3 regions of the Streptomyces sp. NPDC098789 genome follow, and region 1 is predicted to be linked to each of the others. Evidence: riboswitches for the same ligand, from Rfam matches in the RefSeq annotation. Region 1 holds a riboswitch; each other region holds the start of a gene.

Region 1 (4,285 bases):
CTCGCGCGCCCGGGAGGCCTGGCGGCACGCGCTGCTGGAGCGGGGCATCATGCCGTTCCTGCGGGACGCACTGGCAGATCCCAGCGCCGGTGGCGGTTTCCCGGCACCGCGCCGTCAGCCACGACGCATCCCCCAGCTCGGCTACACCCCGCCCGATTTCACCAGCCCCGGGGGTACGGGTGGGCAGAGCCCCCGCCCCGGCTATACGCCGCCGGACTTCACCAGCCCCGACTTCGGCGGCCCGGAGCACGAACCGGAGTGAGGCCGGCAGGGTCGACGGAGCGCTGTTTCACGTGAAACAGCGCTCACCGTTACGCCCCGCCCCGCCCGGTGCCGCTCCCGAGGGGGACGGCCCCCGGAAGCGACGCGACGGCGCCGGTGTCAGTCGGCCAGCGGCAGGTAGACGCGGTTGCCCGCGGCAGCGAACTCGGCGGACTTCTCCGCCATGCCCGCCTGGATCTCGTCGGCCTTCAGGTCACCGCCGTGTTCGCGGCGGATGTCCTGGGAGATCTTCATCGAGCAGAACTTCGGACCGCACATGGAGCAGAAGTGCGCGGTCTTCGCCGGCTCGGCCGGCAGGGTCTCGTCGTGGAACGACCGTGCCGTGACGGGGTCGAGCGCCAGGTTGAACTGGTCCTCCCAGCGGAACTCGAAACGCGCGTCGGACAGCGCGTCGTCCCACTCCTGTGCGCCAGGGTGCCCCTTGGCCAGGTCGGCCGCGTGCGCGGCGATCTTGTAGGTGATGACTCCGGTCTTGACGTCATCACGGTTGGGCAGGCCCAGGTGCTCCTTGGGCGTCACGTAGCAGAGCATCGCGGTGCCCCACCAGGCGATCATCGCGGCGCCGATGCCCGAGGTGATGTGGTCGTAGGCGGGTGCGACGTCCGTGGTCAGCGGACCCAGGGTGTAGAACGGGGCCTCCTCGCAGATCTCCTGCTGAAGGTCGATGTTCTCCTTGATCTTGTGCATCGGGACGTGGCCCGGGCCCTCGATCATGGTCTGGACGTTGTGGCGCTTGGCGATCGTGTTCAGCTCGCCCAGCGTCTTCAGCTCCGCGAACTGCGCCGCGTCGTTGGCGTCCGCGATGGACCCGGGGCGCAGGCCGTCACCCAGCGAGTACGTGACGTCGTAGGCGGCCAGGATGTCGCAGAGTTCCTCGAAGTTCGTGTAGAGGAAGTTCTCCTTGTGGTGCGCGAGGCACCAGGCGGCCATGATCGAGCCGCCGCGGGACACGATGCCCGTCTTGCGGCGCGCGGTCAGCGGCACGTACGGCAGCAGCACGCCCGCGTGGACGGTCATGTAGTCGACGCCCTGCTCGGCCTGCTCGATGACCGTGTCCTTGTAGATCTCCCAGGTCAGGTCCTCGGCCCGGCCGTCGACCTTCTCCAGCGCCTGGTAGAGCGGGACGGTGCCGATCGGGACGGGGGAGTTGCGCAGCACCCACTCGCGGGTGGTGTGGATGTTGCGGCCGGTGGAGAGGTCCATGACCGTGTCGGCGCCCCACTTGGTGGCCCAGGTCATCTTGTCCACCTCCTCCTCGATGGAGGAGGTGACGGCCGAGTTCCCGATGTTGGCGTTGACCTTCACCAGGAAGCGCTTGCCGATGATCATCGGCTCGATCTCGGGGTGGTTCACGTTCGCGGGGAGGACGGCACGACCCGCCGCGATCTCTTCACGGACGACCTCGGGGGAGACGTTCTCCCGGATCGCGACGTACTCCATCTCCGGGGTGATCTCACCGCGGCGGGCATACGCGAGCTGGGTCACGGCCTGGCCGTCGCGGCCCCGGCGGGGCAGCCGCGGGCGACCCGGGAAGACCGCGTCGAGGTTCTTGAGTCCGCCGCGGGGCGAGGTGTGCTTGATGCCGTCGTCCTCGGGGCGCGCGGGGCGACCCGCGTACTCCTCGGTGTCACCGCGGCTGATGATCCAGTTCTCGCGCAGCGGCGCGAGGCCCCGGCGGACGTCGGTCTCGATCTGCGGGTCGGTGTACGGGCCGGACGTGTCGTAGAGCGTCACGTCCTTGCCGTTGGTGAGGTGCACCTGGCGAACCGGCACGCGGAGGTCCGGGCGGGAGCCCGCAACGTACCCCTTGTGCCAGCCAGGCTGGCGCTCTTCCTGGCCGTTGCTGTCCTGGCTGACGGCAGGCGTGTGTGCGTCCTGAATGGTCATAAGACCTATCTCCCTACGCCGGCATTACCCGGTAACAGGTTCGGCGGTCGGCGCAGCCTCCTCCCGTACGTGTCCACGTACGGTGATCAGCGCCCTCTCAGCCCGGTGCTCCGAGCTCCCGCGTTGTGCAAAGGTGCCCCCACGCTAGCGTCATCCTTGGCGTGCTGAACAGTGGGCCCCCTCATCTCTTGCGATGATCACTCGGTGACGTCCTCGCCGCAGCCCCCCACCGAGCCCACGGATCACACGGATCACTCGGGCCATGCCCACCCTCCCCGCGGGTCCTCGCACGAACCGTCCGCCGGCGCGTCCCACGGGCACTCGCACTCCCACAGCCACGGCCCGGCGGCCCCCGTATCGAAGCACTTGCGCAAGGTCATCGCGGCGGTCCTGATCCCCTTCGCCGCCGCCGTCCTCGTCGGCATGATCGTCCTGTGGCCGGGAGGCGCCCCCGCGCACGAGCGCACCGGAGTCGGCTTCGACCGACAGACCCAGCAGGGCAAGGTCGTGTCGATCGAGCTGGTCGACTGCAAGTCCGTCAACGCCGCCCAGGTCCCGCCGTCCAGTGGCACGCCCGCTCCCAAGGGGGGCAAGGCCGCCCCGTCCGGCGACTGTAAGAAGGCCACGGTCGAGATCGGCACCGGGCCCGATCGAGGACACCGGTTCGTCGAGATCGTCCAGCCGGGCGCACCGCGGCAGTTGGAGACCGGCCAGGGGATCGTGGTGGCGTACGCACCGGCTGCTCCGCGCGACCTGCAGTACTCCGTGATCGACGTGAACCGGAAGCTTCCGCTGGCACTGCTGGCCGGGATCTTCGCCGTCGCCGTGGTCGTGGTCGGCCGGCTGCGCGGTCTGTTCGCGCTGATCGCCCTCGCGGTCAGCTTCTCCGTGCTGACCCTCTTCATCCTGCCCGCCATCCTCCAGGGTTCGAATCCGCTGGTCGTGGGGGTGGTCGGCGCCAGCGCGATCATGCTGATCGCGCTCTACATGTGCCACGGCCTGACCGCCAGGACCTCGGTCGCCGTGCTCGGGACCCTGGCCTCGCTGCTGCTGATCGGGCTGTTGGGCTCGGTGTTCATCGGCTGGGCCTTCCTCAGCGGCAACACCGACGACAACACCGGTCTGATCCACGGGCTCTACCCGCACATCGACATGAGCGGCCTGTTGCTGGCAGGCGTGATCATCGGATCGCTCGGCGTGCTCGACGACGTGACGGTCACCCAGACGTCCGCAGTATGGGAACTCCACCAGGCGGACCCGTCGATGGGGCCGCGCGCTCTGTACCGGGCGGGCATCCGGATCGGTCGCGACCACATCGCGTCCGTCGTCAACACCCTGGTACTCGCCTACGCGGGCGCCGCGTTGCCGCTGCTGCTGCTGTTCTCCATCGCGAACAGCAGTGTGGGAGCGGTGGCCAACAGCGAGCTGGTGGCGGAGGAGATCGTGCGGACCCTCGTGGGTTCGATCGGTCTCGTCGCCTCGGTCCCGGTGACCACGGCCCTGGCCGCACTCGTCGTCTCCGCCGACCGGCCGGGGTCCCCGACCGCCGGAGCGGCCTCGGGGCCGAGCCGCAGTGGGCGCGGTCGTCGCCGGAAGCGGTGACTCGGTGTGACGGCGTGACGGTGGCTCAGCCGGCGTTCTGCTCGTTCTGCCGGGCCTCGGCCAGGATCTTGTCCAACGCCTCCTCCAGGTTCTCCTCGAAATCACCGAGGTTGCGCTCCTGACCGAGCGGCACGATCCGGTCGGTGCGGTCGAGGAACGCCACCAGGGGCGCCGCACTCGCCCGGAACAGGGCCCGGTCCGTACCGACCTGAAGTCGGATGTGCACGTCCGACAGCTCCTCCGGATCACTGGGAGCGATGTGCACATCGCCGTCACCACACGGCTTGTTGATGCCGTCGAGAAGCAGTTCCCGGCCGAACGCCCAGGTCACGGGCGCATCTCCGGGGAGGTGGAACGTCAGACGCACTGCGTAGGGGTCCCGTGCGTCGTACCGGAGTTCCACCGGGATCCGGAACGAAAGCTCCTCGGAAACGAGGAAGCTCATCATGACCTCTGCCTGTACCGACTCGCGCATTGACTACCCCGCTGTTGTGGAAGTGGCCAGGAATGGTCC
Region 2 (4,285 bases), on a different contig from region 1:
ACGATGCGCAGGTGGGCACGCACACTCGGCCCATGCCCATCGTTCCCGATGCCGCCGGCCGTGACTTCGACGACCGGGAAGCACGCGATCCGGGGGCCGCCGATGCGGGCGGCCCCCAGTTCCGCGCCGAGACGCCGCCGCAGGAGCCCATGTCCACCCCACCTTCGCAGGCCCCGCAGGACGCCTCGCAGCCCCCGCAGAAGAAGCGGGCCGGGCGTGACCTGCGCGCCGCCATAGGGGTCGGCATCGGCCTCGGCGCGGTGATCTTCGCCTCGCTGTTCATCGTCAAGGCGGTGTTCGTCGGCGTCGTCGTCGTCGCGGTCGTCGTGGGGCTGTGGGAGCTGACCTCCCGCCTCCAGGAGCAGAAGGGCATCAAGGCCCCGCTGGTCCCGCTCGCGGTCGGTGGCGCGGCCATGGTCATCGCCGGATACGTCCGGGGGGCCGAGGGCGCCTGGGTCGCGATGGCGCTCACCGCGCTCGCGGTGCTCGTGTGGCGGATGACCGAACCCCCCGAGGACTACCTCAAAGACGTCACGGCGGGGGTCTTCGCCGCCTTCTACGTCCCCTTCCTGGCCACCTTCGTCGCGATGCTCCTCACCGCGGACGACGGGCCGCAGCGCGTGGTCACCTTCCTGCTCCTGACGGTGGTCAGCGACACCGGGGCGTACGCGGTCGGCTGGCGCTTCGGCAAGCACAAGCTGGCCCCGCGCATCAGCCCCGGGAAGACCCGCGAGGGGCTCTTCGGAGCGGTGGCCTTCGCGATGGTCGCCGGTGCGCTGTGCATGGAGTTCCTGATCGACGGCGGCGCTTGGTGGCAGGGTCTGCTGCTGGGTCTGACGGTCGCGGTCAGCGCCACGCTGGGCGACCTCGGCGAGTCGATGATCAAGCGGGACCTCGGCATCAAGGACATGGGCACGCTGCTGCCGGGGCACGGCGGGATCATGGACCGGCTGGACTCGCTGCTGCCGACCGCGCCCGTGGTGTGGCTGCTGCTGGCGGCGTTCGTCGGCACCGGCTGACCCGTCCGGGTTATCCTGGAAAGCGCGTCGCGGATGAGTGGCGCGCTTTCCCCGTTTCTGCGGGGATGGCCCCGTGAGCTCTCCGGGCACCGGGCGCGCCATTCACACTGACTCCGCTCACGCGCGGAGATCGCCCGGGTTCGTCAGATTTGAGGAGTACCAGTCATGGCCCCCCGTCCTGTCCCGGGAGAGCTCACTTTCGTCGCCCCTCGTGGAGTCAAGAAGCCCCCGAGGCACCTGGCCGACCTCACCCCCGAGGAACGGCGCGAGGCCGTGGCCGCGATCGGCGAGAAGCCGTTCCGGGCCAAGCAGCTGTCGCAGCACTACTTCGCCCGGTACAACCACGACCCGGCGCAGTGGACGGACATTCCCGCGGCCTCCCGCGAGAAGCTCCGCGAGGAGCTGCTCCCCGACCTGATGTCGGTCATCCGGCACATCTCGTGCGACGACGACACCACCCGCAAGACGCTGTGGAAGCTGCACGACGGCACGCTGGTCGAGTCCGTCCTGATGCGCTACCCCGAGCGGGTCACCATGTGCATCTCCTCGCAGGCGGGCTGCGGCATGAACTGCCCGTTCTGCGCCACCGGCCAGGCGGGGCTGGACCGCAACCTCTCCACCGCGGAGATCGTGCACCAGATCGTCGACGGCATGCGCGCCCTGCGCGACGGCGAGGTGCCCGGCGGCCCGGCGCGCCTGTCGAACATCGTCTTCATGGGCATGGGCGAGCCGCTGGCCAACTACAACCGCGTGGTCGGCGCCATCCGCCGGCTGACCGACCCGGAGCCCGACGGCCTCGGCCTGTCGCAGCGCGGCATCACGGTCTCCACCGTCGGCCTGGTTCCGGCCATGCTGCGCTTCGCCGACGAGGGCTTCAAGTGCCGGCTGGCCGTCTCGCTGCACGCGCCCGACGATGAGCTGCGCGACACCCTGGTACCGGTGAACACCCGCTGGAACGTGCGCGAGGTGCTGGACGCGGCCTGGGAGTACGCCGACAAGTCCGGCCGCCGGATCTCCATCGAGTACGCGTTGATCCGTGACATCAACGACCAGGCCTGGCGCGGCGACCGGCTGGGCCGGCTGCTCAAGGGCAAGCGCGTGCACGTCAACCTGATCCCGCTGAACCCGACCCCGGGCTCCAAGTGGACCGCCTCGCGCCCCGAGGACGAGCGGGCCTTCGTCCAGGCCATCGCGAACCACGGCGTGCCGGTCACCGTCCGGGACACGCGCGGTCAGGAGATCGACGGCGCCTGCGGCCAGCTCGCCGCTTCGGAGCGCTAGCAGCACGGCGCCGGGTTCCGGATTTCTTCCTGGAGTGGGGCCGCGGGGTACCCTGTGGCCGAAACCAACTGCATATTCCGACAGGGGAGCGCCACAGCGCTGAGAGTGCGGTAACCGTCACCGCAGACCCTCTGAACCTCGCCCGGGTCATTCCGGGTAGGAAGTTCGGTCACCACTCAAGCTGTTGCGCCCTGCCCGGCGACCGCTCTCGCGTCCACGTGACGCGAGGCGCCGGGCAGGGCCGCGTCTTCTCCTGGACATCCCAGGAGGAAGCATTCAATGAGCACCACCAAGAAGATCGCGGGCAGCGCGCTCGTCGTCGCGCTGGGCGTGAGCACCCTCGCCGCGTGCGGCGGCGAGGACAAGCCGTCCGCCGCACCGAAGACGATCACCCTCGTCAGCCACGACTCCTTCAACGTGACCCCGGCGGTCCTGAAGGAGTTCGAGCAGCAGAGCGGCTACACCGTCAAGGTGCTCAAGAGCGGCGACGCGGGCGCCGCCCTCAACCAGGAGATCCTGACCAAGGGCTCGCCGCGCGGCGACGTCTTCTTCGGCATCGACAACACCCTGCTCTCGCGCGGTCTCGACAGCGGCATCTTCACCCCGTACGAGGCCAAGGGCCTGGCCGGGGTCGGCGCCCAGTACCAGCTCGACAAGGAGCACCGGGTCACCCCGGTCGACTCCGGCGACATCTGCGTCAACTACGACAAGGCGTACTTCGCCGACAAGAAGCTCGCCCCGCCGCAGACGCTGGACGACCTGATCAAGCCGGAGTACAAGAACCTGCTGGTCACCGAGAACGCGGCGACCTCCTCGCCCGGCCTCGGTTTCCTCCTGGCCTCCGTCGGCAAGTACGGCGACGACGGCTGGAAGGACTACTGGACCAAGCTCAAGGCGAACGGCGTCGAGGTCGTCGACTCGTGGGAGGCCGCGTACAACGAGCGGTTCTCCGGCTCCGCCGGTGGCAAGAAGGCGAAGGGTGACCGCCCGCTGGTCGTCTCCTACGCGTCCAGCCCGCCGGTCGAGGTGCTGTACGCCGAGCCGCAGCCGGCCGAGGCCCCCACCGGGGTCGCCACCGGCACCTGCTTCCGTCAGGTCGAGTTCGCGGGCCTGCTCAAGGGAGCGAAGAACGAGGCGGGCGGCAAGGCCCTGATCGACTTCCTGGTGAGCAAGAAGTTCCAGGAGGACATGCCGCTCCAGATGTTCGTGAACCCGGTGGTCAAGGACGCGAAGCTGCCGGAGCTCTTCACGAAGCACGGCGTGGTCGTCGAGAAGCCGGAGACGGTCGCGCCCGACGCCATCGCCAAGAACCGTGAGCAGTGGGTCAAGGCATGGTCCTCGCTCGTCGTGAAGTAAGCGGCGCGAAGGAGTCGGGCGCGGCGCCGGGGGGCGCCGCGCCCGACTCCGGGTCCGGTCCGGTCGGGCCGCCGCCGGGCGCCGAGGGGCGTCGGGCGGTCGCGGTGCGGCTCGCCCTGATGGCCCTGCCCCTCGCCTTCTTCGGCCTGTTCTTCGCCTACCCGGTCGCCGCGATCGTCGGCCGCGGGCTGCAGAGCGACGACGGCTGGCAGTTCGGCCGGATCGGCGAGGTCCTCGCCCGGCCCGACATCGCCGACGTGCTCTGGTTCACCACCTGGCAGGCGCTGGCCTCGACCGCGCTGACCCTGCTGATCGCGCTGCCCGGTGCGTACGCCTTCGCCCGCTTCGAGTTCCCCGGCAAGCAGCTGCTGCGGGCGGTCGTCACCGTTCCCTTCGTGCTGCCCACCGTGGTCGTCGGCACCGCCTTCCTGGCCCTGGTCGGACGCGGCGGGATGCTGGACGAGCTGTGGGGCGTACGGCTGGACACCACCGTCTGGGCGATCCTGCTCGCCCACGTCTTCTTCAACTACGCCGTGGTCGTCCGCACGGTCGGCGGCCTCTGGGCGCAGCTCGACCCGCGCCAGGAGGAGGCCGCCCGGGTGCTCGGGGCGGGGCGGTTCGCCGCCTGG
Region 3 (4,285 bases), on a different contig from region 1:
CCCCAGGTGCAGGACGTCGGAGCCGATGGCGTGGGCCACGTCGGCGCGGTCGTTGACGGCGAGGAGCTTGCCGTGCCGCCGGGCGGCCTCGGCGAAGACCTGGAGGTGCTCCAGCTCCTCGCCCGCTTCCATGCCCTTGTCGCGCAGCTGGACGATGTCGACCCCGCCCGCGAGGACGGCGTCGAGGAACTCGGGGAGGTCACCCTGCCGCTTGCGGGCGTCCGTGCACAGGTAGAGCCGGGCATCGGACAGCTGCTGCATGGGAAAACCCCCGTGATGGTCGTGGCGTACGGGCCGTGGGCGGGCCCGCACGCCACGTGGAGCGGATCAGGTCAGAGGGCGAGCGCCTGAGCGCGGCGCTTCACCTCCGTGCCCCGATTCTCACTCAGGGCCTGCACGGGGGTGCCGGGCAGGGTGGGGTCGGCGGTGAACAGCCACTCCAGGATCTCGTCCTCGGAGAAGCGGTCGTCGCGCAGCACGGTCAGCAGGCCGACGAGGCCCTTGACGACCTTGTCGCCGTCGATGAAGGCGGCCGGCACCTGGAGGGAACGGTTCTCGCCGCGGCGCACCGCGATGAGCTGGCCTTCCTTCACCATCTGTCGGACTTTGGTCACCTCGACGCCCAGCATCTCCGCGATGTCGGGGAGGTAGAGCCAGGCGGGGACGAGGGTTTCGATCTTTGCGTCAATCTCGGTCACGAGGACAAGCCTGCCATCCGGGGCTGACAGTCGGTAGTCGGGCGGGCCGGGTGGGGGCCCGCCCGGCCCTCCGGCGCGCTACAGGACCGTGGATTTGAGCGGAACGGTCGGGTCCGCCACCTTGTCCGGATCCACCCGCGCCCCGGACTCGATCAGCTTGCGGCCCTGCGCCAGGTCGCGCGGGCGGCCCACGGCGAGCACCGCCACCAGCGCCCCGGCCCGCAGCCAGCACACCGACCAGGTGGCGTCGGCCGGGTCCCCGCGCCACAGCGGGGCGTCGGCCCCGGCGTGGTGCCCGGCGTACTGGACGAAGCGGCCGAACTGCTCGGACCAGAAGTACGGGACGGGGTCGTAGACGGCGGCGGGCTCCCCGGCGAGCTCCGCCAGGATGTGGGCGGCGACCGTGCGCGGGCCCTGCAGGGCGTTGTCCCAGTGGTGGACGAGGAGCCGGGCGCCGTAGCGCGCGGACGGGAAGGAGGCGCAGTCCCCGACGGCGTACACGTCGGGGAGGGAGGTGCGCAGGTGGGCGTCGGCGGTGATCGAGCCGTCGCTCCCGCGCTCCACCGCGGTGCCCGCCAGCCAGCCGGTGGCGGGGCGGGCGCCGATGCCGACGACCACGGCGGCGGCGGGCAGCTCGCGGCCGTCGGCGAGCAGCACCCGGCCCGGGGCGCCGGCCGCGCCCGCTTCGATGCCGGCGACCTTGGCCCCGGTGATCAGGCGGGCCCCGGCCTGGGCGTACCAGTCGGCCATGGGGGCGGCGACCTCGGCGGGCAGGGCCCCGGCGAGGACCCGGTCGGCGGCCTCGACCACGGTGACGGAGCAGCCCGCCCCGCGGGCGGCGGTCGCGAACTCGGCGCCGATCCAGCCGGCGCCGACCACCACGACCTCGGGCCCGGTGGCCAGCACCGGCCGCAGCCGTTCGGCGTCGTCGAGGGTGCGCAGCAGGTGGACGCCGGGGACCCCCTCGGTGCCGGGCAGGGTGAGCGGCTCGGCGCCGGTGGCCAGGACCAGGACGCCGTAGGGGACGGGGCCCGCGGTGGTGTCGAGCGCGTGGTCGGCGGCGCGCAGGGCGGTGACCTCGACGCCGAGCCGCAGGTCGATGTCGAGGCCCTCGAAGTCCACGTCGAAGGCGGCGCCCTCGGCCTTGCCGAGGAGGACGGCCTTGGAGAGCGGGGGCCGGTCGTAGGGCTGGTGGGGTTCGGCGCCCAGCAGGGTCACCGGGCCGGTGAAGCCCTGTTCCCGCAGGGCCACCGCGGTCTGCACCCCGGCCATGCCGGCGCCGACGATCACCACGGCGGGTGGGGCCGCGGCCGCCCGGGCCGGGTCCGTCCGCTCCCGCGTCCGCTCGGTCTGCTCGTGCGCCTGCTCGTACGTCTGCTCGTTCACGGCGCCCAGCCTAATCATCTGACGGTCCGTCAGGAATAGGGAGGCAGCCTTACCGGGCCCCGGCAGCGGGGTTAGTCTGGCCACCGTACCTATCGCGGGAGTCCGGCGGACCGGGCTGAGAGGGAGGCTGGACGGCCTCCGACCGTACGAACCTGATCCGGGTCATGCCGGCGAAGGGAGGGGCTGGACGCCCATGCATTCTTACGGAAATTCCGGCGGAGATTCCGGCCGGGGACGTGATGTCCTCGTCATCGGAGGCGGCATCATCGGCCTGGTCACCGCCTGGCGGGCGGCCCGGCGCGGGCTGCGCACCGCCCTGGCCGATCCGGCGCCCGGCGGCGGCGCCGCCCAGGTCGCGGCCGGCATGCTCGCCGCCGTCACCGAGCTGCACTACGGCGAGGAGACCCTGCTCGGCCTGAACCTCGCCTCCGCCGAGCGCTACCCGGCCTTCGCCGCGGAGCTCGCCGACGCGAGCGGCGGCCTGGACATCGGCTACCGCGCCTGCGGCACCCTCGCCGTCGCCCTCGACGCCGACGACCGGGTCCACCTGCGCGAGCTGCACGCCCTCCAACGCCGCTGCGGCCTGGACGCGCAGTGGCTGACCGGCCGCGAGTGCCGCCGCCTGGAGCCGATGCTGGCGCCGGGCGTGCGCGGCGGGCTGCGCGTGGACGGCGACCACCAGGTCGACCCCCGGCGGCTCGCGGCCGCCCTGCTGGCCGCCTGCGAACGGGCCGGCGTGGACATCCACCGGGCGGCCGCCACCCGGCTCACCGTCACCGCCGACCGGGCCGCCGGGGCGCTGCTCGACGACGGCACCGCGCTGGCCGCCGACCAGGTGGTGCTGGCCGCGGGCAGCCTCAGCGGCAGGCTGGCCGGCGTACCGCCGCGGGCGCTGCCCCCCGTACGCCCGGTCAAGGGGCAGGTGCTGCGGCTCTCCGTGCCGCCCGCCTACGCGCCCTTCCTGTCCCGGACCGTGCGGGCCGTGGTCCGCGGCAGCCACGTCTACCTGGTCCCGCGCGAGAACGGCGAGCTCGTCGTCGGCGCCACCAGCGAGGAGCTGGGCTGGGACACCACCGTCACCGCGGGCGGGGTGTACGAGCTGCTGCGCGACGCGCACGAGCTGGTGCCCGGGATCACCGAGCTGCCGCTCACCGAGACCCGCGCGGGCCTGCGCCCCTGCTCCCCCGACAACGCCCCGCTGCTCGGCCCGACCGAGCTGCCGGGGCTGCACCTGGCCACCGGGCACTACCGCAACGGCGTGCTGCTCACCCCGATCACCGGCGACGTGCTGGCCGACGTACTGACCACCGGGGAACTGCCCGAGGTGGCCCGCCCCTTCAGCCCGCGCCGTTTCTACGCCGTACGCGAGGAGTCCCCCGCATGACCGTCTCCGGCACCTCAGACACCCCCGGCACCCCCGGCGCCCCGGTCGTCTCCGTCAACGGCGAGCCCCGCGCGTTCCCCGCGGGCACCACCCTCGACGCGGTCGTCGCCACCCTGACCGCCGCGCCCAAGGGGGTCGCCGCCGCGCTCAACGAGACCGTGGTCCCGCGCGGCCAGTGGCCCGCCACCCCGGTGGGCCACGGCGACCGCGTCGAGGTCCTCACCGCGGTCCAGGGAGGCTGAACCATGACCCCCGACACGACGGCCACCACGACCGACGACCCCTTCGTCCTCGGCGGCCGGACCTTCTCGTCCCGCCTGATCATGGGTACGGGCGGCGCTCCCAGCCTCGACGTCCTGGAACGGTCCCTGATCGCCTCCGGCACCGAACTCACGACCGTCGCGATGCGGCGCCTGGACCCCACCGTCCAGGGATCCGTGCTGTCCGTGCTGAACCGGCTCGGCATCGCCGTCCTGCCCAACACCGCGGGCTGCTTCACCGCGGGCGAGGCCGTGCTGACCGCGCGCCTCGCGCGCGAGGCGCTCGGCACCGACTGGATCAAGCTGGAGGTCGTCGCCGACGAGCGGACCCTGCTGCCCGACGGCGTCGAACTGCTCGACGCCGCCGAGACCCTGGTCGACGAGGGCTTCACGGTCCTGCCGTACACCAACGACGACCCGGTGCTCGCCCGCAAGCTGGAGGACGTGGGCTGCGCGGCGATCATGCCGCTCGGCTCGCCGATCGGGTCCGGGCTGGGCATCCGCAACCCGCACAACTTCGAGCTGATCGTGGAGCGGGCCGGGGTGCCGGTGGTCCT

What was found. Region 1 has a riboswitch for thiamine pyrophosphate ahead of thiC (phosphomethylpyrimidine synthase ThiC). Riboswitches for the same ligand answer to the same signal wherever they lie in the genome.
Region 2: another riboswitch for thiamine pyrophosphate. It lies ahead of ACIQWR_RS03870 (thiamine ABC transporter substrate binding subunit); the one in region 1 lies ahead of thiC (phosphomethylpyrimidine synthase ThiC).
Region 3: another riboswitch for thiamine pyrophosphate. It lies ahead of thiO (glycine oxidase ThiO); the one in region 1 lies ahead of thiC (phosphomethylpyrimidine synthase ThiC).

The regions. Positions count from the first base shown of each region.
Region 1 covers NZ_JBIWAJ010000017.1:177,397-181,681, forward strand. Annotated here, with positions in the region: gene ACIQWR_RS30295 (hypothetical protein) at 1-262, shown strand, start outside; gene thiC (phosphomethylpyrimidine synthase ThiC) at 382-2,169, opposite strand; TPP riboswitch at 2,163-2,301, opposite strand; gene ACIQWR_RS30305 (YibE/F family protein) at 2,341-3,771, shown strand; gene ACIQWR_RS30310 (SsgA family sporulation/cell division regulator) at 3,797-4,246, opposite strand.
Region 2 covers NZ_JBIWAJ010000001.1:799,265-803,549, forward strand. Annotated here, with positions in the region: gene ACIQWR_RS03860 (phosphatidate cytidylyltransferase) at 1-1,019, shown strand, start outside; gene rlmN (23S rRNA (adenine(2503)-C(2))-methyltransferase RlmN) at 1,185-2,300, shown strand; TPP riboswitch at 2,373-2,481, shown strand; gene ACIQWR_RS03870 (thiamine ABC transporter substrate binding subunit) at 2,580-3,656, shown strand; gene ACIQWR_RS03875 (ABC transporter permease) at 3,776-4,285, shown strand, end outside.
Region 3 covers NZ_JBIWAJ010000016.1:163,377-167,661, reverse strand. Annotated here, with positions in the region: gene thiE (thiamine phosphate synthase) at 1-261, opposite strand, end outside; gene ACIQWR_RS29040 (Rv2175c family DNA-binding protein) at 333-698, opposite strand; gene ACIQWR_RS29035 (NAD(P)/FAD-dependent oxidoreductase) at 777-2,102, opposite strand; TPP riboswitch at 2,169-2,280, shown strand; gene thiO (glycine oxidase ThiO) at 2,278-3,468, shown strand; gene thiS (sulfur carrier protein ThiS) at 3,465-3,710, shown strand; gene ACIQWR_RS29020 (thiazole synthase) at 3,714-4,285, shown strand, end outside.